3 regions of the Neorhizobium sp. LMR1-1-1.1 genome follow, and region 1 is predicted to be linked to each of the others. Evidence: predicted binding sites of a transcription regulator. Region 1 holds the regulator's gene; each other region holds the start of a gene.

Region 1 (9,932 bases):
GTTGTGGCAGCTCTGATCGGCAACAATGTCATCATCCATAATGGAGCGCGAATCGGCCAGGACGGTTTCGGTTTTGCGCCCGGACCGCGCGGCATGCTCAAAATCGTGCAGATCGGGCGCGTGATCATTCAGGATAATGTCGAGATCGGTGCGAATACCACGATCGACCGCGGCGCCATGGACGATACCGTCATTGGTGAAGGTACGAAAATCGACAATCAGGTCCAGATCGCCCATAACGTCCATATCGGACGCCATTGCGGCATTGCTTCAGGGGCTGGAATCGCCGGTTCGACAAAGATCGGCAACGGCGTCTTGATCGGCGGTGCTTCTGGCATAAATGGTCATATCTCGATCGGAGATGGCGTTCAGATCGCCGCAATGAGCGGCGTCGTGGCAGATATTCCGCCTGGCCTCAGGTATGGTGGAATACCGGCGCGACCAATGAAAGACTTTCTCCGCGAGATGGCCGAAAAGATGAGCCAGGTGGATGATAGGGCAAAACGCAGAGGAGAGAAAAACAATGACTGATGAGACCAAGCCGGAACTCGGCGCGGCCGACATTCAGGAAATCATGAAGCTTCTGCCTCATCGCTATCCTTTTCTGCTCGTTGACAAAATCATCGACATCGATGGTGACAATTCAGCTATCGGTATCAAGAACGTGACGGCGAACGAGCCGCAATTTCAGGGACATTTTCCTGAACGTCCGATTATGCCGGGAGTCCTTCTGGTCGAGGCGATGGCGCAGACCGCCGGTGCGATCTGTGCGCGCAAGGAAGGCGAAGGCGGCAATCTCGTCTATTTCATGACGATCGATAATGCCCGCTTCCGCAAGCCGGTTGTACCGGGTGATCGCGTGGAATTCCATGTCGTGAAGCAGAAGCAGCGCGGTAATATCTGGAAGTTCCATTGTGATGCCAAGGTCGAGGGCGCACTTGTGGCAGAGGCGGATATCGGCGCAATGATCGTCCGTAAGGAAGGCGAATGAGCACGATTGCAGCCAGCGCCCGCATTCATCCGACGGCGATTGTCGAGGATGGCGCGGTCATCGGTGAGAATGTCATTGTCGGACCATTCAGCCATGTCGGACCTCGCGTCGTTCTCAAGGACGATGTTGAACTGGCATCGCATGTCGTGGTCACCGGCAAGACCGAGATAGGCAGGGGGTGCCGCGTCTTCTCGATGGCCGTTATCGGCGGCGTATCTCAGAGCCTGCATGAGGCCGGAGAAGAATCCACGCTGACGGTCGGCGCCAACTGCGTCATGCGCGAAGGCGTAACAATGAATACCGGCACGGTTGGCGGTGGTGGCAAGACAGTTGTCGGTAGCAACTGCCTGTTCCTTGCCAACAGCCATGTGGCGCATGACTGCCAGCTTGGCAGCGACATCATCATGTCCAACAATGTGATGCTGGCCGGGCATGTTCATGTTGCAGACCGCGCCATTCTGGGTGGCGGCTGTGCTGTTCATCAGTTTTCTCGCATCGGTCGCCAAGCCTTTATCGGCGGTCTCTCGGCGGTCAACTATGATGTCATTCCCTATGGCATGCTGAACGGTAACCCGGGTGTTCTGGGCGGGCTGAACGTGGTCGGAATGACGCGCGCCGGCATGGATAAGCAGACGATCCATCGTGTGCGCCGCGCCTACAAGGATATCTTCGAAGGTGAGGGCAATGTTCGGGCGAATGCGGCCGCCGTTCGCGATGCCTATGTCGATTGCGCGGAAGCGATGGAAATCATCGATTTCATCACTGCCGACAGTGATCGTGCAATTTCCTCTCCCTTCCGCAGGAAGGGATGAGGTCCATGCCCGGCACGTCCGGCATGGCGCAAGAAGGTCATTCCGATGGTCGCCTGGCTATTATCGCAGGCCGTGGATTGTTGCCGCTCTATCTGGCGCAGGCTGCCCGAGCCGAAGGGGAAGATCCTTTCATCGTCGCTCTGAAGGATGAAGCCGATCACCGTTTCGATGGTTTCGAAATCATCTCCGTCGGCGTCGGCAATCTTGCAGCGATTGAAAAGTCTTTCCGTGAGTTGAAGATAGGCCGCGTCGTCATGTCCGGCGGCGTTGCCCGTCGGCCTGAATGGCGCGATATCCGGCCGACGTTCAAGACCATACTCAGCATGCCATCCGTCGTGCGCACGCTGATGTCGCATGGTGATGACACGGTCCTGCAAATGGTGATCAAGCTCATCGAGGGGATGGGTTGCACGGTGATCGGCGCCCACGAAATTGCGCCCGGCCTGCTTGCGCGCCTGGGACCGTTAGGACGAATGTCTCCGGCTGGTGATGATTTGCGGGATATTGCCAGAGGGGTCGAGGCCGCGCTGGCTCTCGGTCATCTGGATATAGGGCAGGGCGCTGTTTCCGTCGGTGGCCGCGTTGTCGCCATGGAAGGCGTCGAAGGCACCGATGCCATGCTTCAGCGGGTTGCGGAACTGCGCATCGGCGGTAGAATTTCGGCGCGCCGGCGTGGCGTGCTGGTCAAACTTTGCAAGCCGCAGCAGGACATGCGCGCAGATCTTCCGACGATCGGGCCGTCAACCGTCGAAAATGCGGCGCGGGCAGGCTTGGCCGGTATCGCCGTAGAGGCTGGCAGGGCGCTTGTGCTTGAGGAAGCGGCACTGATCTCGGCGGCGGATGCGGCGGGTATTTTCGTTTGCGGGATCGACCCGACGCTTGAAAACGGAGGGCTTTCATGAGCCGTGTCCTGAAGGTTGGCGTTATCGCAGGCGAGGTATCCGGTGATCTTCTGGGCGGCGATCTGATTGCGGCGCTCAAGGCTGCTCATGACGGGCCGGTGGAACTCGTCGGGGTGGGCGGAGATTCGCTGGCGGCGCAGGGTCTTCGTTCGCTTTTCGACTTTTCCGAATTGTCGATCATGGGCTTGACGCAGGTTCTGTCCAAATTGCCGAACCTGATCAAGCGTATCAACCAGACGGCAAGTGCGGTAATTGCGGCGAGGCCGGATGTGCTCGTCATCATCGACAGCCCGGACTTTACACATCGCGTGGCGAAGAAGGTGAGGGCGGCACTACCACGGCTGCCGATCGTCAACTATGTCTGCCCGAGCGTGTGGGCATGGAAAGAATATCGCGCCAAGGCAATGCTCGCTTATGTCGATCGCGTGCTTGCAGTCCTGCCGTTCGAACCGGAGGCGATGCAAAGGCTTGGCGGACCGGAGACGATTTTCGTTGGTCATCGTCTGACCAATGATCCGGACCTTCTCGAGGTCCGGCGCCAACGAGCGGCGCGACCGACCAAGGTGGTCAGCGAGAAAAAAACGATCCTGCTTTTGCCCGGCTCCCGGTCCGCGGAAATCAAAAGCCTTTTGCCTGTCTTCGGTGAGGCGGCAAAGGAGTTTTCGGAGCGTAATGGGGCCACGCGTTTTCTGCTGCCGACCGTTCCGCGTCGTGAAGCGCTGGTGCGGGAAATCGCTGCCAGTCTTCCGGTTGCCGTGGAGGTGGTTTCGGGTGCCGAGGCGAAGTGGGGTGCCTTCATCGAGGCCGATACTGCGATGGCAGCCTCCGGTACGGTCATCCTTGAACTTGGTCTTGCGACCGTTCCGGTCGTTTCCGCTTACAAGACGGATTGGCTGATCAAGCTGCTCGCGGGTCGGATCAAGATCTGGACAGGAGCCTTGCCCAACCTCATCGCCGATTACCCCGTCGTGCCAGAGTATATCAACGAGGTGGTTCGACCCGGCAGCCTGTGCCGTTGGTCGGAGCGGCTGTCGAACGATACCGTGCAGCGCCGGGCAATGCTGGAAGGATTTGATCTCGCATGGCTGCGGCTGCAGGTGCCGGTTCCTCCGGGCGAGGCGGCCGCGACAGCTGTCCTGGATCTATTGAACCGCAGCTAGCTTCACCGGCTGTTCGTGTGGAGCTGCCGATGAAGGTCTCTTCGTCCAATAAAAAACCCGGTCATACGACCGGGTTTTTTGTTTTTATCCAGATGGCGCTTAGCGCTTCGAAATCGGCAGGTAGTCACGCTTGGCTTCGCCCGTGTAGAGCTGGCGCGGGCGGCCGATACGCTGCTGCGGATCTTCGATCATCTCGGCCCATTGGGCGATCCAGCCGACGGTGCGGGCGAGTGCGAAGAGCACGGTGAACATGGTGGTGGGGAAGCCCATCGCCTTCAGCGTGATACCCGAATAGAAGTCGATGTTCGGATAGAGCTTCTTCTCGATGAAGTATTCGTCCGTGAGCGCGATCTTTTCGAGTTCCATGGCAACCTGCAGGAGCGGGTCGTCCTTGTGACCGAGTTCGGCCAGAACCTCATGCGTGGTCTTCTGCATGATCTTGGCGCGCGGGTCGTAGTTCTTGTAGACGCGGTGGCCGAAGCCCATCAGGCGGAACGGATCGTTCTTATCCTTGGCGCGTGCGATGTATTCCGGGATCTTGTCGACCGAACCGATTTCCTGAAGCATGTTGAGCGCTGCTTCGTTGGCACCACCGTGCGCTGGACCCCACAGGCAGGCAATGCCGGCGGCGATACAGGCAAACGGATTTGCACCGGAAGAACCGGCAAGGCGAACCGTCGATGTGGAAGCGTTCTGCTCATGGTCGGCATGCAGAATGAAGATGCGGTCCATGGCACGGGCCAGAACCGGATTCACCTTGTACTCTTCGCAAGGAACGGCAAAGCACATGCGCAGGAAGTTCGACGAATAGTCGAGGTGGTTCTGCGGATATACGAACGGCTGGCCGATATGGTACTTGTAGGCCATGGCCGCTATCGTCGGCATCTTGGCGATCATGCGCAGCGAAGCGACCATGCGCTGGTGCGGATCGGTGATATCGGTCGAGTCATGATAGAAGGCCGACAGAGCGCCGACGCAGCCACACATGACGGCCATCGGATGCGCATCGCGGCGGAAACCGGTGAAGAAGCGGCTCATCTGCTCGTGCACCATGGTGTGGTGCGTCACGCGATGATCGAAGTCCTTCTTCTGAGCTGCGGTCGGCAGTTCCCCGTAAAGAAGCAAATAGCAGGTTTCGAGGAAGTCACCCTGTTCGGCAAGCTGCTCGATCGGATAGCCGCGATGAAGAAGCACGCCTTCGTCGCCGTCGATATAGGTGATTTTCGATTCACACGAAGCGGTCGAGGTAAACCCGGGGTCGTAGGTGAAGGCCCCGGTATGTTTATAGAGCGCGCCGATATCGATAACGTCAGGACCGATCGTACCGGACTTGACCGACAGGTCGACCTTCTTGTCACCGAGAGCGAGAGTTGCGCTTGTTTCCGTCATTCTGATCCTCCAACCGGTTGGCGGCATGACGCCTCAAAAGCGCCATAAGCATTAAGCGTTCCACGTTTAGCTATATGATCCTTTAGCAGATGCCAAGCTGTTCTGACGGCAAATTGTGCAGCGCGATACGATATTGGGCATCGACATTTGACCCTGTGGCCAACCCCTTGTTGCAATCAGAAAATCGGTTCTGGTGGCAAGCCCATATGCGTCAGGTTGACGCACTCAAAAAGAACGCTCAGGTTGTATTTTATGATCGGGGCAGGCTGGTTCAATGCGGGCTGAAGGTTTCGAGAAGATAGATACCAAAACGTTGAGCCGGCGCTCTAATGCTGCTGCCGAGCCGATATCGCATTTTCAACCGGCGCCTGATGATTTGGCCATCAGAACTGCAGCCCATCGATATACTGCAGCGATAGCGCCGGTTTCTTACGGAAGGCGAATTGGTGCGCCATTGGCGGAGGCGCGAGCATTTCTTTCAATTTCGCTCCGCGAGGAGCGCCTCCATGGCCACGGCTTTCTGTTCATGCCTGTTGCAATTGGCATCGGTTCGGCAGTGTGGTTCCTCAGCCCGGTGGAGCCGTTGGCATGGGTGCCGTTCCTTGCTCTTGCCGTGCTGGCGGCTCTGGCGTTGATAACAAGAGATGGTTGCGCGCGTGTCTTTTTCACATTTGCGTGTCTGGGCTTTTGTGGCATGGCGCTGGCCGAGATCGAAGCGTGGCGGCAATCGACGGTCATTCTCGATTCACCGGTAACAACGGATGTCATGGGCGTTGTCGAGCGTAGTGAGGCTGCCGGTCCCGGGCGACTGCGTTATATCGTGGCTGTGCGACAGACAGCAAACCCCATTCTTCGGCGCCCGCCTGTCCGGGTTTCGCTGCTGGCAAGGGCGCAGCATCAGCCGTTTGACAACGGGGCAGCTATTTCCGGACGCGCAAGGCTGTCACCGCCTTCCGGGCCGGCCTTGCCCGGTCTGCACGACTTTGCCTTCTCGGCATATTTCGATGGCATTGGTGCGGTGGGGTATTTCTATAGCGCTCCGCAGCAGGCTGGAGGGTCGGATGTGGCGACCGGCTGGCCGCAGCTCGCCTTACGCTGGCTCTTCGATCTGCGCAGGCAGATCGGCAATCGTATTCGCGAGATTGCGCCGGGTGATGCCGGTGCCTTCGCCGCCGCCATTGTCACCGATGAGAGACGGGCAATTTCCGAAGATACAGTCGAGGCGCTACGGGTCTCCGGCCTCGCTCACATCGTTGCCATTTCCGGATTGAATATGGCGCTTGCCGCCGGGATTTTCTTCGTGGGATTGCGTAGCGTCTTTGCTCTTTTCCCTGGCCTCGCACAGGCCCTGCCAATCAAGAAGATTGCCGCCGGCGGGGCGCTTGCAATGGTTACGGCCTATTATCTGGTATCGGGCTTCGGTGTATCCGCCCAGCGCGCCTATATCATGATGGCGGTGATACTTGTTGCCGTGCTTTTGGACCGGCCCTCGATAAGTTTGCGAAATGTAGCCTTGTCTGCGCTGATCATCCTCATCTGGACGCCTTCGGAAATTCTGGGGCCAAGTTTCCAGATGTCGTTTGCTGCCACGGTTGCGCTCGTGGCCGGTTATGCGGCTTGGTCGCGACGCCCTGAAACGGAAGAGCGGGAGCGATTTCCCATCCGTCATCCTCTGGTGACATGGGCTGCCGTTGGCTGGCGCTTTATCGCCGGCATTATCGCGACATCGCTGATTGGTAGTCTTGCGACGACGATGTTTTCCGTCGAGCATTTCCATCGCGTCGCCACCTATGGGCTTGCCGCGAACCTGGCTGCCATGCCGATCATCAGCTTCCTGGTGATGCCGGCCGGGCTTGCTGCGATGTTGTTGATGCCCTTCGGCCTCGATGCTCCCTTCATCGGGATCATGGCCTGGAGCCTCGAATGGGTCATCTTGATCGCGAAGCATGTAGCGGGATGGGGCGGGGACATTGTCGTCGGAGAACAGCACCCCTGGTTTTTGCCGCTTGGGGTCTGCGGTTTTCTGCTACTGACGCTCCTCAGGACACGGCTTCGCTATTCGGGCTTGCCTTTCCTGTTTACCGCTGCAGCCCTGTTCTGGATGGGGATGCAACACGCCCAATCAAGTCTTCTCATCGCTGAAGATGGGAACCTCGTTGCTTATCGAGATGCAGAACGTGTTGCCGCCAACAGGAAACGTCCCTCCGAGTTCGTCTATGGGCAGTGGATGTATGCGCGACAGCTTCCAGTGCTGGCTATGTCGGAGATGTTGGAAAGTGAAATTCTAAAAAATATGGCCGGGTCTTCCGGTGAAAGAATTCCGGAACCTGTTCTGGTCGAAGCGCAGCGGCTGATGAAGGAGGCAGGGAGTGTCAGATTCTCATGTCAGCTCAAGGCCTGGTGCGCATTCATGTCACCGGAAGGTGTTTTGGTCGTTGTTGTTGATGATGGCCGTTATGCCGGTGCGGCTTGCGACGTTGCCGGCCTTGTTATCGCGCCGCGTGCGCGTTTCCATTCCTGTCGGTCTGGTACCCCGATGCTGAGCGGCGCCAGCCTGCGCAAGACAGGGTCAATTGAAATCGATCTTTCCGGGGCGGCAGCAGCCGGAAAATGGAATGTCACGACAGCAATGGCTGGCACGGTTCGCCCATGGACCATTCATCGCCAATACGACTGGCGACGCAATCTCTATGACCCGTATCTGCCGGAATGGATTTCCAAACCAAAATCGAGTGGCCGTCTTGAGGCGCAGTTTGCTGTCTCAGATCAAGCAGGAACGGATTATCGATCAGAAGCGCCAACTGATGTTGGCAACAATTCCGGTGTCAGTGATAACGGCGAATGAGGCCGACGAGCCTGCCCTGGACCTTGACCCGATCCGGTGGAAAAATTCGTGTCTCGTAAGCCGGGTTTGCCGCTTCCAGCGCAATTGAGCCACCCTTGCGGCGGAAGCGCTTGAGTGTGGCCTCTTCATCATCCACGAGTGCAACGACGATATCGCCCGGATTGGCGGTGTTGCCGTTGCGAATGATGACGGTGTCGCCATCCAGAATTCCGGCTTCGATCATCGAGTCGCCCTTGACTTCAAGCGCATAATGCTCGCCGGATCCCAACATCTCTACGGGGACGGAAATGTCGTGGGTATTATTCTGAATTGCCGAGATCGGTACGCCGGCGGCGATGCGGCCCATGACCGGCACGCTTGCAGACGCGCTGTCATTGGCGGAGACAGGCGGGGCAGCAGGCGTCGCCGGCTTCTTGCCAAGGCTTCCCTCGATCACGCTCGGTGAAAAACCGCGTTTCGGCTGCAGCGTGGGAACATAGGCTTCGGGAAGCTTGATGACCTCGAGTGCGCGCGCTCTGTTGGGGAGACGGCGAATGAAACCGCGCTCTTCAAGTGCCGTGATGAGCCGATGGATGCCCGACTTCGACGCAAGGTCGAGAGCGTCCTTCATTTCATCGAAAGACGGAGGTACGCCCGACTCCTTCATCCGTTCGTGAATGAACAAAAGCAGTTCCTGTTGCTTGCGAGTCAGCATGTGAGGCGCACCTTCAGATTTGAAACAAATGCAGAACGAACACTATATGTTCCATATGTGTTCCGCAAGTCCTTAAATTTTCGTGACAATATAATCAGTTTCTTGGATGCCGAATGACGTTCTCAGTCGGAATCTACTTGCGCTCCCCGGCGGTCTGCCCAATCTACGCCTAGCGGATCAGAAGTCTGGGGGACATGTGTGACTGCTAGGAATATCGATCATCTCGTTTTGCCTGTTGGAAATCTCGGCAAGGCACGCGAGCGGCTGTCGTCTTTGGGTTTCACTGTCGCGCCTGACGGCGTGCATCCCTTCGGTACGGCCAATGCCTGTGTTTTTTTTGAAGACGGTACCTATCTGGAGCCACTGGCTGTTGCGGACAGGCGCAAGGCGGGGGCTCATGCCAAGAAAGGCAATGTCTTTGTCGAGCGCGATCTGGCTTATCGCGGTCGCCGCGGACGTGAAGGCTTGTCGGCCATCGTGGTCTCCAGCGACGACGCATCGAGCGATCATCGGCATTATGTCGCAGCCGGAATTTCCGGCGGCGAGCCCCTCGAATTCGGCAGAGCTGTAAAGTCTCCGGACGGTGATGAGGTCGAGGCTCGTTTCCGGCTTGCTTTTGCCGCGATGGATGATGTGGCTGATTTCTTTGCTTTCTCTTGTCAGCGGCTGGTGTCTTTCCCTCAGGATATGGCTGAATTGCGTATCCATGCCAATGCGGTCGCAGGTTTGAAGGAAGTCGTTTTGGCAAGTGATGATCCGCATGCTTCGGTTGCCTTTTTGGACAATGTGCTGCGAGCGCCGGGTGTCGAAGTTGAAGGTGGACTGGTGTTCCAGGCTGAAACGGGAGCCGTGCGCGTTCTCAGGCGCGAGCAAATTGCGCATGACTTCGGTCTTCCTGTCGAAGGGGTGGCAGCCGGGTTGGTAGGGGAGGCCGTGATCTTTCGCAGTCTTGATCTGGCCGTGACAGAGATCATCCTTGCTGCTAATGACGTCGCATTCATTCGCCGGGATGGTCGCGTTCTCGTGTCGCCGTCGCCCGGCCAAGGCGTTTTGTTCGGCTTCGAGGAATAATAGAATGGCAGTCTCCCCCAATTCAGAAGTTTCGGTCGGTGAAGGCGAAAAGAAGGTCGTGTTCTCCA
Region 2 (9,932 bases), on a different contig from region 1:
TCTCCGGCGGCCCTTCGGTTACGATCAAGAGCCACCACAATGTCGGCGGCCTGCCCGAACGCATGAACATGCAGCTCGTCGAGCCGCTGCGCGAACTCTTCAAGGACGAAGTCCGCGCGCTTGGCCGCGAACTCGGCCTGCCGGAGAGCTTCATTGGCCGCCACCCCTTCCCGGGTCCAGGCCTCGCGATCCGCTGCCCCGGTGGCATCACTCGCGAAAAGCTCGATATCCTGCGCAAGGCGGATGCGATCTATCTCGACGAAATCCGCAAGGCCGGTCTCTACGACACGATCTGGCAGGCTTTTGCCGTGCTTCTGCCGGTCCAGACTGTCGGCGTCATGGGCGATTACCGTACCTATGATTTTGTCTGCGCACTGCGCGCTGTCACCTCGGTCGACGGCATGACGGCGGATTTCTATCCCTATGACATGAACTTCCTCGGCCGCGCGGCGACCCGCATCATCAACGAAGTCCGCGGCATCAACCGCGTCGTCTACGACGTGACGAGCAAGCCGCCCGGCACGATCGAGTGGGAATAACAGACTGACAAATCTATCGGCGCGCTTTCACCTTCAGGCGCGCCGATAGCGTATTTTACTGTGCCTGTTTCCGTCATGGGAAGGCATTTTCGGGAAATTGGATACCGAGACAAGCGTGGCTTGTTCAAAATTCCAAAAGAGAAAGACCGTTCAGATAACTATCAGCTTCAAGGTCTAAGGTTGCGGTTCAACCGCATCTGTGGATGGATAGGGCAGACAGACAATAGCGCTCCCTCCACGGCATCTTTCATCACCTTCGAGTTTTCCCCCAAGCTCTGGATATCTTCCCATGCTCCAACGCCTCTACAACTGGACGATGGCGCTCAGCGCCCGCAAGTCTGCGGAAGTCTGGCTCGCCGTCATCGCCTTTGTCGAAAGCTCAATCTTTCTCGTGCCCGCCGACGTGCTTTTCCTGCCCATGGCGCTGGCGAGGCCCGAACGTGCCTGGCGTTATGCGCTGGTCGCGACGGTGTTTTCGGTTCTCGGCGGCATTGCAGGCTGGTGGATCGGCTCATTTGCCTTCGATGCGATCGCCGCTCCGATCCTGGAATTCTGGGGCAAGCTCGACACGTTCAACGAGCTTAAAGCCGGGATCACCTTCGAGACGATCCTGCTGATGCTGGTGACCTCCGGTTTCGCGCATCTGCCGCCTATCAAGGTGGTGACGATCCTTTCCGGTGCGGTGCATGTAAACATCTGGCTAGTCATCATGTCGGCGCTCGTCACGCGCGGAGCACGCTTCTTCCTCCTGGCTTGGCTGTTGCGCCGCTACGGCGAGGGCATTCGCCACTTCATCGAGAAGCGTCTTGGCAAGATTGCGATGATCGGTGCTTCTGTGCTGATCGTCGCCTTCACGGGGTACAAGCTTCTTCTGGCGCACTGAGCGTCGGCAAAAGTTCAAAAGAGGGATTGCTGTGCCGGCTCCGGCGGCGTGAAACGCACACCCTCAAGCTCGAGCATACGCTGTTTCGAGGTCGATCCACCAGGGGCTGAAAAACCGCCGAGCTTGCCGCCGGCGGCCAGTACCCGGTGGCAAGGTATGATCAGCGCCACCGGATTTTTCGCCATGGCCTGGCCAACATCACGCGCAGCCTCCGGCCCAAGGCCGAGTTCCTTGGCGATCGTGCCATAGGTGCTCGTATGACCCCAGCCGATGCGGCGGGCTGCGGCATAGATATTCCTGAAGACCTCATCCTGGCCTTCAAGATCGAGGCGGATCTCGGAGAAATCAATCCGCTCGCCAGCGAAATACCGTTTCACCAGCGCGATCGTCTCTCCAATCTCCACGGGCGGTGGCGATTTTTGACCGTCACCGATCCGGCGCAGGAGAAGGTTCTCGGTCGACAACTCGCTGCTTGTCGGTAGCTGAAAACGGGTGATACCGGCAACATTCCACGCAATGCCGCAGAAGCCGCCAGCGGTTTCGAAGATCGCATATCGATGTCCGGACATGAGCTCACTCCGTTCGTGTGATTTCCCCTGTCAGAATCCTATGTCATGAACAGGCAATCAACCCGTTTCTTGCACCAGAAGATTTGTGATCGCCTAGATCGCTTGCCTACGTTCTCTTTTTGTTCTTTATTGTCAATTGAATTCTCTTATACTGCGTCATCCGCATGATCCCGCGTTGATGAATAATGGGAGGTGCAGAGTTGCCGTACCACCAGCCATGCCTGCCGCTGACAGGCAATGTTCCTGGGAAAAACCGATCCGGACAACCGCACTTCGCGCCTCGGTGGAGAAGTGAACTCTTTTTCGTACTGAAACCGCCGCCCTCCTTGGCCGAGGAGATATACAAGGCGGCTTGCGAGCATGCGCATGGTCGCACCAACCGCCAACGTCACCCGGCGCATTTGCTGCATGTGAGCCTGCTGTTGATGGACGAATTTGACAAGCCGCCCTACGATCTCATTCCCCGGATCGAAACTGCAATCGGATCGATCAGGGCATGCCCGCTTACAGTGACTTTGGACGCATGTGCTATCTACGGAGGCGGACGGCATCTGGCGCTGACAAGTGCGGCGAGGAATACCGATATTCAGGCATTCGTGCGGATGCTTCATGGCGCGCTCAGCCGGCATAACCTGCCACGCCAGGCATTTCGCACACCTTCACCTCACGTTACCATCATCTATGGCTACGGGCGCAAGGAGGTTCTGAATATTGGGAAATCATTTACATGGCAGGCGCGCGAATTTGCGCTTGTCTACAGCCACAAGGGCGAAACACGCCATGAGCCATTTGGATGCTGGCGTTTTAACGCCGACGCTCCACCATATGCCAGGCCGGCAAGCCAATTATCGCTTTTGGATGAACCAATCACCGGCGGCGACCGAAACCCCGCTCTCACAACAAAGGCCGCCATGCGAAATGACGGCCCGCGAGAAACGAGGTGATATTAGGCAATTAGCCGATGCGGTCGAAAGCCTTGGGATCGATACCGAGAATGGTCAGATCGCTATTCTTCGGACGACGATGGTTTTCAACGGCAGCCGAAGCAGAAACTGCAGCGCCGAAAATTGCGAAGGCGCGGCTGATACGGCTACCACGGTTTTTGTTCTGGGCGTACATGACATCAACTCCTTTTCTGTCGGCTAATATATGCGCCCAAGACTTCATCTTCACAACGCATACGCGCACAGATCAGCCATGCGAACTTGGCATGCCACTATTTGATCTGCCTCATTGGCTTGCATTCTGCGATGTGGTGTTGTTATCGCTTCGCTGACCAGTCCGGCATCGCGTGATGCGGGCAAAGGGGACAAAAGGACGGCGAAATGGCGATCACCATCTACGGCATCAAGAACTGCGACACGATGAAGAAGGCGCGGACATGGCTGGACCAGAAGGGTGTGAGCTATGCATTCCACGACTACAAGGCCTCGGGTATCGATCGCGACCATTTGCAAGCATGGGTCGATAAAGCCGGATGGGAAACGGTGCTGAACCGCGCCGGCACGACCTTCAAGAAACTCGGTGAGGCCGATCGCCAGAATATCGATCAGGCAAAGGCGATCGAGTTGATGCTGGCGCAGCCGTCGATGATCAAGCGGCCGGTGCTGGAAGCGGATGGAAAGCTGCTGATCGGCTTCAAGCCCGAGATTTACGAAAACGCTTTTCCGGGCGCCTGAGAATGTCGAAGACCACACGCGCAACCCAAACCCTCGACAAGCTGAAAATCGCCTATACGATCGTTTCCTACGACTATGATCCCAATGCCGACCGGATCGGATTGCAGGCGGCGGAGGCGATCGGGGAAGAGCCGAAACGCGTGTTGAAGACACTGATGGCCGAACTTGATGGCAAGCCTATCTGTGTCGTGGTGCCGTCCGATCATGAAGTGTCGATGAAAAAGCTCGCCTCGGCCTTTGGCGGAAAATCCGCCCATATGATGAAGCCGGCCGATGCGGAACGCTTGACGGGTTACCATGTCGGCGGCATCAGCCCGCTTGGCCAGAAGAAGCTCGTACCGACGGCGATCGAAATCACCGCACTGGACGAGCCCTACATCTTCATCAACGGTGGGCAGCGCGGGCTGCAGATACGCCTAGTGCCCGCCGATGCGAAAGAGGCGTTGAAGGCGATCGCCGCTCCGCTGATTGCCTGACGACCGCATGTCCAAGACTTCAATTTTGCCCCAAAGCTCTCTAAGTCTAGCCTCACACGAATAATCGAGAGGCTGAGCCATGACCATCGTCCCGAACATCCAGACATCCATCGATCCGATCAAGCTTGAGAAGCTTGGCGAAGTCGCAGTGAAGGTGGGGCTTGGGTTGGAAAAGGGGCAGGACCTCGTCATCACCGCGCCGATCGCCGCGCTGCCGCTAGTTCGGTTCATCACCAAACACGCCTATATGGCAGGTGCGGGCATCGTTTCGGCCTTCTATTCCGACGAGGAAACGACGCTGGCTCGTTATCAGCATGCACCTGATGCCAGCTTCGACAAGGCCTCCGGCTGGCTCTACGAGGGCATGGCCAAGGCTTATGAGAACGGTGCCGCGCGGCTTGCAATCGCCGGCGACAATCCGATGCTGCTTTCCGGGCAAGATCCGGCCAAAGTTGCCCGCGCCAACAAGGCCAATTCCATCGCCTACAAGCCGGCACTCGAAAAGATCGCCAATTTCGACATCAACTGGAACATCGTTTCCTATCCCAATCCCTCTTGGGCACGTCAGGTTTTTCCGGATCTGCCGGAAGATGCTGCCGTTGCCAAGCTGGCTGAAGCGATCTTCGCCGCCTCGCGCGTCAACGTCGCAGATCCGGTAGCAGCCTGGGCGGAGCATAATGCAAACCTTAGGAAGCGTTCGACCTGGCTGAATGGTGAGCGTTTTGCGGCGCTGCATTTCACCGGTCCCGGCACCGACCTGACCGTTGGCCTGGCAGATGGCCATGAATGGCATGGCGGCGCGTCCACGGCGAAGAACGGGATTACCTGCAACCCGAATATCCCGACCGAAGAAGTCTTCACCACGCCGCATGCGCTTAAGGTTGAGGGCCATGTATCGAGCACCAAGCCGCTCTCGCATCAAGGTACGCTGATCGACAATATCCGGGTGCGGTTCGAAGGCGGCCGCATTGTCGAGGCGAAAGCTTCGAAGGGCGAGGAAGTGTTGAACAAGGTGCTGGATACGGATAAAGGTGCACGCCGGCTCGGCGAAGTGGCACTGGTGCCGCATTCGTCGCCGATCTCGGCAAGCGGCATCCTTTTCTACAACACGCTGTTCGACGAAAATGCCTCGTGCCACATCGCGCTCGGCCAGTGCTACTCGAAATGTTTCCTCAACGGCGCTTCGTCGACGCCTGATGAGATCAACGCGCAGGGCGGCAATTCCTCGCTCATCCATATCGACTGGATGATCGGTTCCGACAAGGTCGATATCGACGGCATCCGGCCGGACGGCTCCAAGGTTCCGGTTATGCGCAAGGGTGAATGGGCCTAATCGGCCCCTTGCCAGTCAAAACAGCGGCGCAGCACATCTGTGCGGCGCCGGCATCATGTTGGGCAGGATTTTTTCGGCTTCTGTCGTCCCTTCGGCATAACATCTGTTGCCGGCTCACATTCTTTGCGATGAAATCCCGGCGGGTGCTTTCTGCGACCCGCCAAAAGCTGGCTGATCTCTTTCACGAAGGAATACAGCATGCAGATTTTTCCGCATAAGACGATCCTCCCGATATTGCTTGCCGCCCTGTCCTTTTCACCCGCCCTGGCGGAGGAACAAGGCTTGTGGAAAGTTTAATGACAGCCTGAAAGGCGCCAAATACGTCGATCTGACCCATACGATCACGCCGAACATTCCGGTCTGGGCCGGTTTCGGCAAACCGAGCTTCGGCCAAGCCGCCGCCGGCACCGATCTTGAGGGTTATGCCAAGAAGGGCGAAACCTTTACCTTCGAAAAACACGGCTTTGCCGCTTCCACCTACAATCTGACGACCGACCAGCTCGGCACTCAACTCGATCCTCCGGCGCATTGGGCACCAGAATATGCGGCGATCGATGAGCTGCCTGCGACCTATGCCATACGGCCGCTGGTGGTCATCAACATCGAGGACAAGGTGAATACGGATGCCGGTTATCATCTGCAGGTCTCCGATATCACCGATTTCGAGGCGAAACATGGCCTGATACCGGAAGGTTCGGTGGTCTTCGTCCGCTCCGGCTGGTCGAAAACATGGCCCGATCCGGCTCTTTCGACAGCTCGTCCATTCCCGGGCGTGGGGCTGGAGGCACTGAAATTCCTGCATAACGAGCGCAAGATCCTGTTTCACGGGCATGAACCACTCGACACCGACACGACGCCCAATCTGGAAGGCGAATACTGGCTGATGCACAACGGATATGCCCAGGCGGAGGGCGTCGCCAATCTGGACAAGGTGCCGGAAACGGGCGCACTCGTCGCGATCGGGTATCCGAAATTCGGCGGCGGCGTGGGCGGCTATGCGCGCTACATCGCCATTTGCCCACCCGATTGGCCCCATGGCATGACGATCGGTTCAATCCCCGAAGCCCCGCTGCAGAAGTTCGACAAGCCGCTGCATTTCGATGAGCAGGCCGGCATGCGCGTGCGCTGATGTACCTGATCTCCAGCGCCGCGCTTCCTTCACCAGCGCGGCGCAAGCTTATTCGTCAAGCATCCGCAAATCATCACGACGGAAGCGGATAAGAACAGGCCAAGAAACATGGCTTTCCTCTGTGGTGTTCATATGAACCGGAGGGTTGTGAATGCCAGTGATTACATTTGCGAATACGAAAGGCGGCGCCGGCAAGACCACGATGGCGCTTGTTGTGGCCGGGGAGTTGGCAAAGCGAGGTTTTCGCGTTGCCATGCTGGACGCTGATCCGCAGCAGTGGGTTTCCCGCTGGATGGTGCGGATGGCGAAGGTGCCGAAATTCTCGATCATCGCCGATATCGACGCCGACAATATCGAAAAGACGATCAAGGACCTGAAGAAACGTAACGATTATGTGGTGGTGGACCTGCCCGGCGGCGTCACACCGTTGCTCGCCAAGGGGCTGGGGCTTTCCGACCACGTTTTCGTGCCGGTTCAGGGGTGCGCGCTCGATGCCGCGGGCGGCGCGCAGGTGCTCGACATCCTGAAGAAGCTCAAAAGCGAATGCGACATCCATATCGCGCATTCGGTGGCGCTTACCCGTGTCAGTTCCATCATCACCACACGGGCGCTTCTTGCCGTGAAAGGCATGCTGGCGCAACAGGGCGTCCATGTGCTGGCAACTCCGCTGATCGAACGCGCTGCCTATCGTGACATGTTCGATGCCGGTACCCTGATCGATGCGCTCGATCCGGAAGCCGTCAGCAATCTTGCCAAGGCTCAGGACAATGCACGCTTGCTGGTCGACGAGATCGCGCAGTTTGCTCCCGTCCCCGTCAAGGTTCCGAAAACTGCCAAATCGACAGCGACTGCCAAGGCAAAGGCGGAGACACCCCGCAAAACCGCGGCTGCCAAGAAAGCCGCCTGATCCTACCTAAATCGGCTGGAACGTCCCCTTCCAGCCAATCAATTCAGAAGAGACTGCCCTGCTTCGGCGGCCCAGATGCGACATCGGGCTTCGGCGCTTTCCGCTTCGGCGGAACTGCAGCCGGAGCCGCTTGTCCGGGATCGGCCGAACCCGATGCTTCACCAGCAACCGCAAGGACACGGCCATCGGCAAACTCGATCGAAATCGCGCTGCCTTCCGCAACATTTGCGGCGCGCGTCAGGGCGCGATCCGCGCTATCCCGCACCACCACATAACCGCGCTTGAGCACATTCTTGTAGGAGAGTGATTGGAGCACACGATCTTGCCCCATGAGCACCGAGCGGCTGCGGGACAAGGTGTGGGCAAGTGCCGTGTCAGCCTGACGGATCAGGGCGGCAAGATGCTGGCTCTCGCGCTGCAGGTGGCCGGCCAGACGGGCAGGCAATGATTTCAGCGAGGCGTCGATACGTGCAACCCGCCCCTTTTCGCTGAGGATCTGTCGCTCAACACAGCGATCCGCCCGCAGGAGCCGGTCGGTGAGAGCCTGCCGCTGCAGCACCAGCCGGTTGGTCAGCAGGTCAAGCCGCAAGCCGGACGAGGCACGCTCATAGGTACGGCGCTTGGCGATCGTCGTGCGTTCCAGCGAACGGCCCAAACCTGCTGCCGCCTCATCGAAACGCCGGCGGGGAAGCGCCAGCAACTGGTCGAGCGAGGGAAGTGCCCGCACAAGCGCGCGCAAGGACTGGCTGCGATGATCCATCTGCCGCGATGCGCTGCCGCGTAAACGCGCCGAAAGGTTTGCAAGCTGGGCATCAAGATCGGCCTTTACCGGCACCGCCATTTCGGCGGCCCCTGTCGGCGTCGGCGCGCGCACGTCTGCGGCATGATCGATCAGTGTCCAGTCGGTCTCATGGCCGACGGCTGAAATCAGCGGGATCGCACTCTCTGCTGCAGCCCGTACGACGATCTCGTCGTTGAAGCTCCAGAGGTCCTCAAGACTGCCACCGCCGCGGGCGACGATCAGCACATCCGGCCGCGGCATCGGATCACCGGGACGGACGGCATTGAAGCCACGGATGGCGGCTGCGACCTCCTCGCCCGAACCCTCACCCTGTACCTTGACCGGCCAGACGACGACATGGACGGGAAAACGGTCGGTAATGCGATGCAGGATGTCACGGATGACAGCGCCTGTCGGAGAGGTCACGACGCCAATGACACGCGGCAGATAGGGCAAGGGCCGCTTGCGTTCCTTGTCGAAAAGCCCTTCTGCTGCCAGCTTGCGGCGGCGTTCCTCCAGGAGCGCCATCAGCGCGCCGGCACCGGCGGGCTCCAGGTTCTCGATAACGATCTGGTATTTCGACGAGCCGGGGAAGGTCGTGACCTTGCCGGTGGCGATGACTTCCATGCCCTCTTCGGGGCGGAATTTCAGGCGGGAAAACGTGCCCTTCCAGACCACGGCATCGATGCGCGACCTGTCATCCTTGAGGCTGAAATAGGCATGGCCGGACGAGTGCGGCCCGCGATAACCGGAAATCTCGCCCCTGACGCGCACATGGTCGAAGGCATTCTCGACGGTTCGCTTGATCGAGCCGGAAAGCTCCGAGACCGAAAATTCAGTCAGATTGCTTTGTGCTTCGGGTGCGAACGTGCTGCTCATCTTTTTGTTCTAACCGATCGTCATAAGGATTTCATCCGCCGGCATGCGGATTGATGTGGACGAGATGGAGAGCGGCACCGATCCTTTTCCGTGCGTGCGTCCCCGGCCCGCGTGGCCGTGAGATAATCCGGGCAGTTCAAACCGGAGAAACTGCCATGACCGATCCTTTTGCCAATACCCAGCCTTCTCTTTCAAGCCCCGCCTCTGCCGGAGGTGCCGTTACACTCAGCGACACGGCCACGTTTTCGGTTCCCAGCCGTGCGCTTTACGTCGGCAGTGGCGGCGATCTTGCGGTGCGGATGCTCTCCGGCGACGACCTCTCGTTCACCGGCGTATCGTCCGGCAGCTTCCTGCCGATCCGCGTGGTCCAGGTGCATTCCACGGGCACGACAGCGGGCGCAATCGTCGCATTGTTCTAATATGCGAACCGGACAATAATGGAACCCGACCAATGCTGCCGCGTTGCGTCCATATGGAGGAACGGACTTAGGTCGGAGGACAAGCGACCTAAGTCTTAACAGTGATCGGTCAATCGTAGCTAAAAAAATGACCCGCCGTTAGGCATGATGCGAAAGCATTCTTTAGAGGGTCGTAAGATATACGATCTCCGACACACAGGAAGGAGATCCGCCGTGTTATTTCTAACGGCAACAACCATTGGCCTCTTGGCCGGCATGACACGCAGTCTCGCGTCTATAATCGCGGCTGCATTGCTTATTCCCGTTGTCTTTTTTGTTGCTGCCGTCTTTGGCGCAAC
Region 3 (9,932 bases), 220 kb from region 1:
AGGCCGGCCTGTCGACTGGCTGATTTTCTCCCTCGTCCCGATTTTCTTTTCCAGCAACATGATCTTCGGTCGCGGCATTATCGGTGATGTCGCGCCCTATACAACGGCCTTCCTGCGCTGGGCTGGATCGACCGCGATCATGCTACCTTTCATCTATTCCGATCGCCGCGCCAGCGCGCTTTTCGTGCGCAACCATTTCTGGCTCTGGTTGCTGCTCGGCGGTCTCGGCATGGGCATTTGCGGCGGCCTTGTCTACTGGTCGCTGACCTATACGAGTGCGGCCAACGGCACGCTGATCTATACGACCTCGCCGCTTTTCATCATTCTGTTCCAATGGATGTTCAGCGGCCGCAAGATCAGCGGCAGGGAACTGGCCGGCATGCTGGTCGCCTTTGCCGGGGTGATATCGATCGTATTGCGCGGCGATCCCGCAGCGCTTCTCAATCTCAGCTTCAATATCGGCGATCTCGGCATTCTCGTCGCCGCCATTTCCTTTGCCATATACTCGATACTGCTGAAGGACCCTGCCCTTCGGAACCTGTCACCCCTGGCGCTGTTCGGCATGATCGCGCTTTCGGGCGCGCTGGTTCTCCTGCCACCAAGCATCTGGGAGGTCTTGAATAATGGACCTGTGCCCGATTCGGCCTCGGACTGGTGGAAGATTGCCGGAATGGTCGTTTTCGCCTCGCTTGCTGCCTTCTTCTGCTTCCAGCATGTGGTGCGTGTATTCGGGCCCGCGACAGGCGGCATCACGCTCTATCTCATGCCTCCTGTTTCCATCGTCATGGCGATGTTTTTCCTTGGAGAACCCTTCGAGACTTATCATGCGCTCGGTATCGTGCTTGTATTGGGCGGCGTCGTACTTGCATCTCTCAAGAGCAGGAGACACATTAGGGAGTGAAAGGCGGCATAGAGCACGGATAAACACCACATCTTGATGTTTGAACGCCTCGCCACCACATTATTCTGTGAAAGGACATCGCACCATGAAACAGAAAAACGCAAAATTCACGATTGGGGAGGTCGTCCGTCACAAAGTATTCCCGTTCCGTGGCGTCATATTCGACGTGGACCCGGAATTTGCGAATACTGAAGAGTGGTGGAATTCGATCCCGTCGGAAATCAGGCCCGCCAAGGACCAGCCATTCTATCATCTGCTCGCCGAAAACGACGACACTGAATACGTCGCTTATGTTTCGGAACAGAATCTTGAGCACGACGAGAGCGAACAGCCGCTGCGCAATCCGCAAGTCTACCAGATTTTCGAACCGCGTGACGGCGGCCAGTTCAAGCCCAAGATGATCCTGGCGCATTAGGCCGTCTACAGCCCGAACGAAAAAAGCCCGGCATGACCGGGCTTTTTTCATGGCAGCGGATCACCGCCAGCGACAGGAAAGTGGTTTGCCGCACCTGCAGCTTACTAGCCGAAGATTTCGTGGCTAAGGAGCTTCCAGCTCTCTTCGTCGGTCGCAAGCAGCAGGCCGCCGTCGACATGATGGGGGAGATAGGCGGAGCCATCCAGCCTGCGGATGTAACCGCCCGCCTCCGTGCCGATCAATGTCCCTGCAAGATGATCCCACGGCATCAACTTGTTATAGATCGCGAACTGGACATGACCGCCCGCAAAGGTGCGGTATTCATGGGCTGCACAGCGATAGCTGGCGAAAAGCCGAACCTTGGCGAGATTGGCCAGGATCTTCTCACGCTCGTGACCGAAGAAATAGCCTGCCGAAGCCATCCCGATCATGTCGCCGAGGGGCTGGGGGGCTGCGACGGCCAGTTTTACCGCCTCTCCATCCGGGCGACGAAGGAATGCACCGGCACCTTTCTCCGCCATGACCCAGTCATCACCCATCGGATCGTAGATGATGCCGGCCACCGTTTCGCCCTTGTAGACGACTGCCGCCATGACGCCGAAGGCGGGAATGCCGGAGGCGAAATTGAAGGTTCCGTCGATCGGATCCACGACGACGGCCAGTTCCGCATCGGCCAGTTTGCCGAGCAGAGACGGATCTGCCGCAACGGATTCTTCGCCGACGAAAAGTGCGCCCGGCACCACATTGTCGATCTCCCGCCGGATCATGCGTTCTGCCGCTTCGTCCGCCTCCGTCACCAGATCCGACGGCTCGCTCTTGGAGCGGATGTCATCGCCGCCCAGACGACGAAAACGAGGCAATATTTCGGCCTTGGCGGCAGCTTTCAGGAGGTCGGCAAGCTTCAGGACGTCGAGCGGCAAAGTCATTTGAAATCCAATCTGCGTTTTAAGATGGCAAGATCAGTCGCCGGCCGAGGCCGACAGGCCGGTAAAGTCAAAGAGTTTAGGGTCAAGAAGATGGGACGGGTTCACATGCGCGAGCGCACGCAGCATCGTGTCCTTGCGGCCCGGCATGCGCGTCTCGATATCGGCAAGCATCTGCTTCATCGCATTGCGCTGCAAGCCATCCTGCGAGCCGCAAAGGTCGCAGGGGATGATCGGGAACAGCATCGCCGCTGAAAACTTCGCCAGATCGTCCTCGGCGCAATAGGCCAGAGGCCGCAGCACCATAAGGTCACCCTCGTCGTTCAAAAGCTTGGCCGGCATGCCGGCAAGACGGCCACCGTGAAAGAAGTTCATGAAAAAGGTTTCAAGAATGTCCTCGCGGTGATGACCAAGGACCAGAGCCTGACAGCCCTCCTCCCTCGCCACGCGGTAGAGATTGCCGCGGCGCAGCCTGGAACAGAGCGAGCAATAGGTGGCGCCCGAAGGCACCTTTTCCTTCACGATCGAATAGGTATCGCGATATTCGATGCGATGTTTCACACCGATCGAGGTCAGATAATCCGGCAGAATGTGTTTGGGAAAATTCGGCTGTCCCTGATCGAGATTGCAGGCGATCAGTTCGACCGGCAACAGTCCACGCCACTGCAGATCGAGCAGAACGGCGAGCAGCGCATAACTGTCCTTGCCGCCGGACAAGCCAACCAGCCAGCGTTGCTGATCCTTCAGCATGCCAAAATCTTCGAATGCCTGGCGAACCTGGCGCAGCAAGCGCTTACGCAGCTTGTTGAACGAAACCGAGTTCGGCGCATCGCGAAACAATGCAGGCGCAAGACCGGTTACGGCCTCGTCCATCTCGTCTTCGATGACAGCGTTCAATCCCATGGCAAACCTCATGCAAGACGGGCGGCCAGAAGCCGCCCGGTCGTTTGTTTCAATCAGGCGCCAAGTGCGGCCGCAACCGCCTCGATCGCCTCGTTGGCGTTGGTGCCGTCCGGACCGCCTGCCTGGGCCATGTCAGGCCGGCCACCCCCACCCTTGCCGCCAAGTGCGGCAGAAGCGATGCGCACCAGATCGACGGCACTGAACCTGCTGACCAGATCTTCGGTCACGGCGACAACTGCACTTGCCTTGCCATCCTCCGACACGCCGATCAGCGTGACGACGCCGGAACCGAGCGATGCCTTGCCTTCGTCGGCCAGGCCCTTCAGGTCTTTGGCGTCTATACCGGCCAGCACGCGGCCCATGAACTTGGTGCCTGCGATTTCGCGGGCATCGGAGCCCGTGCCGCCTTCACCTCCGCCCATGGCGAGACGACGCTTGGCATCGGCCAGTTCCTTTTCGAGCTTGCGGCGCTCCTCGAGTAGAGCCTCGACGCGAGACACGACGTCCGAAGGCTGAACCTTCAGCGCGCCGGCCAAACTCTTCACACGATCGTCCTGTTCCGACAGATAGGCGCGGGCCGCTTCACCGGTTACGGCTTCGACACGGCGAACGCCGGCGCCGACGGCGCTTTCCGACAGAACGCGGACCAGACCGATATCGCCGGTCGCATTGACATGTGTGCCGCCGCAAAGCTCGATCGAATAAGGCTTGCCGGCCTTCGGTCCATCGATTGCCGTTCCCATGGAGACGACGCGAACTTCATCGCCGTATTTTTCGCCGAACAGCGCCATCGCGCCTTCGGCAATCGCGTCATCGACGCTCATCAGGCGGGTGGTGACCTTGGCATTTTGGATGATGATGGCATTGGCCATTTCTTCAACGCGCTGCAGTTCCTCCGCCGACATCGGCTTCGGATGCGATACGTCGAACCGCAGGCGCTCGGGCGCTACCAGCGAGCCCTTCTGGGCGACATGGGTGCCGAGCACTTCACGCAGCGCCTCATGTAGCAGATGCGTTGCCGAGTGGTTGGAGCGCAGGCGCGAACGGCGGGCGTGATCCACCGTCAGGATGACGGCGTCGCCGACCTTCAGCTTGCCTTCCGAAACCTTGGCAATGTGAACAAACAGTCCCTCGCCCTTCTTCTGCGTGTCAGAAACAGCAACCTTGCCATTATCGGTGGAGATGACACCTGCATCGCCCATCTGACCACCGGATTCGCCGTAGAACGGCGTCTGGCTGACGACGATCTGGACGTCTTCGCCGGCAGCAGCGGTATCAACCGCCTTGCCGTCCCTGACGATCGCCTGGATTACACCTTCGGCCCTCTCGGTGTCGTAACCGAGGAATTCGGTAGCACCGTGTTTTTCCTTCAGCTCGAACCAGATCGTTTCGGTCGCCTTGTCGCCGGAGCCTGCCCAGTGCGACCGGGCTTCCGCCTTCTGGCGCTCCATCGCATCGGTAAAGCCGGCGATATCGACGCCGATCTCGCGGGCGCGCAATGCGTCCTGTGTCAGATCGAGCGGGAAGCCGTAAGTGTCATAAAGTTTGAAAGCGGTCTCGCCGTCGAGCATGTCGCCCTTATCGAGATCGGTCGTCGCATCGGAAAGGAGCGTAAGGCCGCGCTCCAGCGTTTTGCGGAAGCGGGTTTCTTCCAGCTTCAGCGTTTCGGACGTGAGCGCCTCGGCACGAACCAGCTCCGGATAGGCGCGGCCCATTTCCTGGATGAGCGTCGGCAAGAGCTTGTACATGACCGGCTCCTTCGCACCCAGAAGCTGGGCGTGACGCATGGCGCGGCGCATGATGCGGCGAAGGACGTAACCGCGCCCTTCATTCGACGGCAGGACACCATCGGCAATCAGAAAGGCTGAGGAGCGAAGATGGTCGGCGATGACGCGGTGGCTGGCGCTACCTTCCGCCTTGACGCCCATGACGTCTTCGATCGTGCCGATCAGCGTGCGGAACAGGTCAGTGTCGAAAACGCTCTGCTTGCCCTGCAGCACGCAGGCCATACGCTCGAGGCCCATGCCGGTATCGATCGACGGACGCGGCAACAACGAGCGCTCGCCCGGTGCGGTCTGCTCGAACTGCATGAAAACGAGGTTCCAGAATTCAAGGAAACGATCGCCATCCTCTTCCGGCGAACCGGGAGGACCGCCCCAGACGTTTTCGCCCTGGTCGATGAAGATTTCCGAGCACGGACCGCAGGGACCGGTGTCGCCCATCTGCCAGAAATTGTCGGAGGTCGGGATGCGGATGATCTTGTCGTCGGAGAAACCGGCGATCTTCTTCCACAGGGTCGCAGCTTCCTCGTCCTCGGAATAGACGGTTACCAACAGCCGGTTCTTCGGCAGGTCAAAACCTTCGGTGACGAGCTTCCAGGCAAGCTCGATCGCATTCTCCTTGAAATAGTCGCCGAAGGAGAAGTTGCCGAGCATTTCGAAGAAGGTCAGGTGGCGGGCGGTATAACCGACATTGTCGAGGTCGTTGTGCTTGCCGCCGGCGCGCACGCATTTCTGTGAGGTGGTCGCGGTGGAATAAGGCCGCTTTTCAAGACCGGTGAAGACGTTCTTGAACTGCACCATGCCGGCATTGGTGAACATCAGCGTCGGGTCGTTGCGCGGAACGAGCGGGCTCGAATCCACAACCTCGTGGCCGTTCTTCTTAAAGTAGTCGAGGAAGGTCGACCGGATGTCATTCACGCCGCTCATGCTACGCCCTTTTCAACCGCCGATGCGGTACCAGTATTTGAAGTCAAAAGGCTTGTATCGTCCACATAAGCGACTGTCCAGCCGAACAGAAAACCGGCCGCACATCTTGCGATGGCGGCCGGTAAAAAGTGACATCAGGTAAACAGAAGAGGTGTCCTGCCTGCGGCGGAATGCCCCTCACCCAATCAAATCAGTCGTCGGCGGATCCGTCACCGTCATTGGCGTCCGGACCACCGTTCTGCAGGAAACGATCTGCGATCAGGCCGGCATTCTGGCGCAGCGAAGTTTCGATCTCGCGCGCAAGTTCCGGATTTTCGCGCAGGAATGTCTTGGCGTTTTCGCGCCCCTGGCCTAGACGCTGGCTGTTATAGGAGAACCAGGCGCCCGACTTCTCGACAATACCGGCCTTGACTCCAAGATCGACAAGTTCGCCGGTCTTCGAAACACCTTCGCCATACATGATGTCGAACTCGACCTGCTTGAAGGGAGGCGCCATCTTGTTCTTGACGACCTTGACGCGGGTCTGGTTGCCCACGACTTCCTCGCGCTCCTTCACCTGGCCGATACGACGGATATCGAGACGAACCGAGGCGTAGAATTTCAGGGCGTTACCGCCGGTCGTCGTTTCCGGCGAACCAAACATCACGCCGATCTTCATGCGGATCTGGTTGATGAAGATCACCATCGTGTTCGACTTGGAGATCGACGCGGTCAGCTTGCGCAGCGCCTGGCTCATCAGACGAGCCTGAAGACCCGGCAGGCTGTCCCCCATCTCGCCTTCGATTTCGGCGCGCGGCGTCAGCGCAGCAACCGAGTCGACGACCAGAACATCGACAGCGCCGGAACGGACCAGTGTGTCGGTGATTTCCAAAGCCTGCTCACCGGTGTCCGGCTGCGAGATCAGGAGGTTCTGCAGGTCGACACCGAGCTTGCGGGCATAGACCGGATCAAGCGCGTGTTCAGCATCGACGAAGGCGCAGATGCCGCCCTTCTTCTGGGCTTCTGCAATCGTCTGCAGCGCGAGTGTCGTCTTACCCGAACTTTCCGGGCCGTAAATTTCGATGATACGGCCCTTGGGGAGACCGCCAATGCCGAGCGCAATATCGAGGCTGAGAGAGCCGGTAGAAACCGTCTCGATCTCGACGATACTGTCGTTCGAACCGAGCTTCATGATCGAGCCTTTGCCGAAGGATCGTTCAATCTGCGAGAGTGCTGCTTCGAGCGCCTTACTCTTGTCCACGCCTTTTTCCTCTACGAGCCGCAATGTGTTCTGTGCCATGAGATCCCACCTTTAGGTTATTGCCGCCGCGCAAGCAATGAAGCAGCCGATGGGATATTCGTACTCATTTTGTTCTTATTTTGCAAGCCCCGCCCAAGTGCCTGCAACGAAAACATTATTTCACCTTTGTTCCGCTAATGTTCACGCCATCTTCCGGCTGTGGAAAGATCGATTGGAATCAACAGCTTCGGCAACCGGATGCCAAGGTCGATCCGCTCTCGGAAAGGCCGTTGGGGACTATTCCGAATCAAGCATCTCGCGCACGGCGACAGCCAGTTGCTTGAGCGAAAACGGCTTCGGCAGAAAGCCGAATTTCGCATCCGCTGGCAGGTTGCGGGCAAAGGCGTCTTCCGCATATCCAGATACGAAGATGAACTTCAGGTCGGGATAGGTCTTGCGCAATTCGCCGAGCAGCGTCGGGCCGTCCATCTCGGGCATCACGACGTCGGACACCACGATATCCACCTTGCCTTCAAGCTCTTCCATGATGTCGAGCGCTTCAGTGCCTGAGCCGGCCTCGTGGACAGTGTAGCCACGTGTCTCCAGCATGCGCTTGCCGCCGCGACGGACGGCTTCTTCATCTTCGACAAGAAGAACGACTGCAGATTTTCCCGTCAAATCCACATGCTCGGCGGTGGCTGCTGCGGCCGTCTCGGCCTTCACAACATTATCAGTCACCCCTGCGATAGCGGCCGGCGCATGAGAGACCTGCTGAACCTCAGGGATATGGCGTGGCAGGAACATACGGAAGCTCGTTCCCTTGCCCATCTCCGATTCCGGATAGATATAGCCACCAGATTGCTTGACGATGCCATAGACCATCGCCAGGCCGAGGCCCGTTCCCTTGCCCACTTCCTTGGTGGTGAAGAACGGTTCGAAGATCTTGTCCATGATTTCCGGCGCAATACCCGTACCGCTGTCGGAGACTTCGATCATGACGAAATCTTCGGACGGCAGATCAGCCTGCTGGAAGCTTGCGGCATCGCTGGCCGTCACGTTGCGAGTTTTGATCAGAATGGTGCCGCCGCTGGGCATCGCATCGCGCGCGTTGACGCAGAGATTGATCAGCACCTGCTCGAATTGCGAAAGGTCCGTGCGCACCGGCCAGAGATCCCGACCATAGTCGACCTCCAGTTTGACATTGGTGCCGGAAATCAGGCGATCAACCAGCATGCGTAGGTCGCCCACCACATCGGTCAGGTTGAGCACAGCCGGGCGCATCGTCTGCTTGCGCGAGAAGGCCAGCAGCTGGCGCACCAGTACGGCCGCCCTGTTGGCGTTCCGCTTGATCTCCATCAGATCGGCAAAGCTGGCATCGGAAGGCCGCGCCTGCAACAGGAGGTGATCGGAAGACAGCAGGATCGCCGTCAGCACATTGTTGAAATCGTGCGCGATACCACCCGCCAGCGTGCCGACCGCATTCAGCTTCTGTGTCTGCGCCATCTGCGTTTCGAGCGCCTTCTGCTCGGTCGTCTCGACAGCATAGACGATCGCCACTTCCTCGGGCGCCTCGTCGCTTTCGTCGATCACCGCATTGACGTAAAAGCGCACATAGCGGTTTTCGTCACCCGGATGCCGCGATTCGAGCGGCAAGATATCGCCCTGCCTGTCCTTGGCAGCGGCAAGTGCCTCCATCAATGTTTCCCGGGCGCTCTCGTGGACAATGCGCTCCAGTTCTGCGGCACCGGCATCAACGTCGTCACGAGACACGACGCCGGCGAAAAGCCTCAGGAACGGCGCATTGATGCGCAGTATCTTGCCATTCCCGTCCACCGAGGCGATCGCCATCGGCGTATTGTTGAAAAACCGGGTAAATCGCATAGCGGAGGCGGACTGGTCGGTTTCCGTGCCTTTCGCCCGCATCAGAACGACAGTGCGGCTTTCGCCCGGCGCTCCATCGCGCATGGCGCTGACATTGTGAACCAGTTTCGCCGGAAGACTCTGACCGTTTGCGCGGCGAAGGTCGAGTTCCAGTGTTTCCGTGCGCTTCAGCCCGGGCGCTGCCTGCACGGATTGGATGAGAGCCATACCCTCACCTGCAACCAGATCCGAAATCCTCATGGATTGCGGCGTGAACTTGGTCAGGTCCAGCCCAAGCCACTCGGCAAGCGTCGCGTTCAGATAGAAGATCTCGCCCTTCCTGCCGGCAGAGAAGAACCCTACAGGCGCGTGATCGAGATAGTCGATCGCATTCTGCAATTCGCGGAAGAAGCGCTCCTGATCGTCCCGCTCCGAGGTGATGTCGGTTATTTCCCATATGTCGAGCGCGTTACGACCGCCCGTGCCGAGCAGACGGGCCTTGAGGCGATACCAGTGCGCATCCGAACCGTTGCCGGTCAGCCGGCCGAGCGGCTGCAACAAGCGAAATTCCTCGTGTCCCTCCCGCCCTTCGCGAAGGGCGGCCGTCAGGCGGTAGAGAGCTTCTGTCGATTCGCGCGTTTTCGACAGCAGGGTTTCCAGCGATTGGACGTTGTGGCTGCCCGAAGCACCAGTCATCCGCCCATAGGCGGCGTTGGCATAAACAATCCGCCCCTTGGCATCGGTCACGACAATTCCATCGGGATGACTGGCCAGAAAGCTGCGGGCCAATTCATCGGAGCGCGACTGCGGCATGACCTCGACAAGGCCGATCAGTGACGAAACGATGAAGAAGATTCCCACCATCGCCAGGATGCCCAGAATGCCGAGAACGACCTCGTTATCCAGTGCCCGCTGAAACACGATAAACGCGATGGCGACCCCAAGAAGCACCATCGCCAGAAGCACGATCCTGACAGCCGTACCACCGCGGCTACCGCGATCA

Evidence for each region. Region 1 encodes LexA, which represses DNA repair genes until DNA is damaged. Its sites were predicted from a motif close to TGTTCNNNNTGTGTTCNG; they were not measured.
Region 2: a site for LexA is predicted at 2,101-2,118, ahead of MRBLMR1_RS14385 (2'-5' RNA ligase family protein). Genes of this name have one in related genera too.
Region 3: a site for LexA is predicted at 7,189-7,206, ahead of recA (recombinase RecA). Genes of this name have one in related genera too.

The regions. Positions count from the first base shown of each region.
Region 1 is NZ_JBEGHE010000001.1:1,254,899-1,264,830, forward strand. Features, by position in the region: gene lpxD (UDP-3-O-(3-hydroxymyristoyl)glucosamine N-acyltransferase) at 1-531, shown strand, start outside; gene fabZ (3-hydroxyacyl-ACP dehydratase FabZ) at 524-991, shown strand; gene lpxA (acyl-ACP--UDP-N-acetylglucosamine O-acyltransferase) at 988-1,803, shown strand; gene MRBLMR1_RS06075 (LpxI family protein) at 1,809-2,705, shown strand; gene lpxB (lipid-A-disaccharide synthase) at 2,702-3,865, shown strand; gene gltA (citrate synthase) at 3,965-5,254, opposite strand; gene MRBLMR1_RS06090 (ComEC/Rec2 family competence protein) at 5,781-8,099, shown strand; gene lexA (transcriptional repressor LexA) at 8,080-8,793, opposite strand; gene MRBLMR1_RS06100 (VOC family protein) at 8,992-9,864, shown strand; gene kdsA (3-deoxy-8-phosphooctulonate synthase) at 9,869-9,932, shown strand, end outside.
Region 2 is NZ_JBEGHE010000025.1:242,679-252,610, reverse strand. Features, by position in the region: gene guaA (glutamine-hydrolyzing GMP synthase) at 1-539, shown strand, start outside; gene MRBLMR1_RS14395 (YqaA family protein) at 829-1,422, shown strand; gene MRBLMR1_RS14390 (methylated-DNA--[protein]-cysteine S-methyltransferase) at 1,437-1,991, opposite strand; gene MRBLMR1_RS14385 (2'-5' RNA ligase family protein) at 2,318-2,935, shown strand; gene MRBLMR1_RS14380 (hypothetical protein) at 2,946-3,110, opposite strand; gene MRBLMR1_RS14375 (ArsC family reductase) at 3,317-3,670, shown strand; gene ybaK (Cys-tRNA(Pro) deacylase) at 3,673-4,146, shown strand; gene MRBLMR1_RS14365 (aminopeptidase) at 4,226-5,479, shown strand; gene MRBLMR1_RS14360 (cyclase family protein) at 5,718-6,608, shown strand; gene MRBLMR1_RS14355 (ParA family protein) at 6,760-7,515, shown strand; gene xseA (exodeoxyribonuclease VII large subunit) at 7,559-9,175, opposite strand; gene MRBLMR1_RS14345 (spike base protein, RCAP_Rcc01079 family) at 9,331-9,594, shown strand; gene MRBLMR1_RS14340 (hypothetical protein) at 9,808-9,932, shown strand, end outside.
Region 3 is NZ_JBEGHE010000001.1:1,469,925-1,479,856, reverse strand. Features, by position in the region: gene MRBLMR1_RS07140 (DMT family transporter) at 1-901, shown strand, start outside; gene hspQ (heat shock protein HspQ) at 987-1,316, shown strand; gene MRBLMR1_RS07130 (inositol monophosphatase family protein) at 1,421-2,242, opposite strand; gene ttcA (tRNA 2-thiocytidine(32) synthetase TtcA) at 2,276-3,142, opposite strand; gene alaS (alanine--tRNA ligase) at 3,196-5,850, opposite strand; gene recA (recombinase RecA) at 6,041-7,129, opposite strand; gene cckA (cell cycle histidine kinase CckA) at 7,367-9,932, opposite strand, start outside.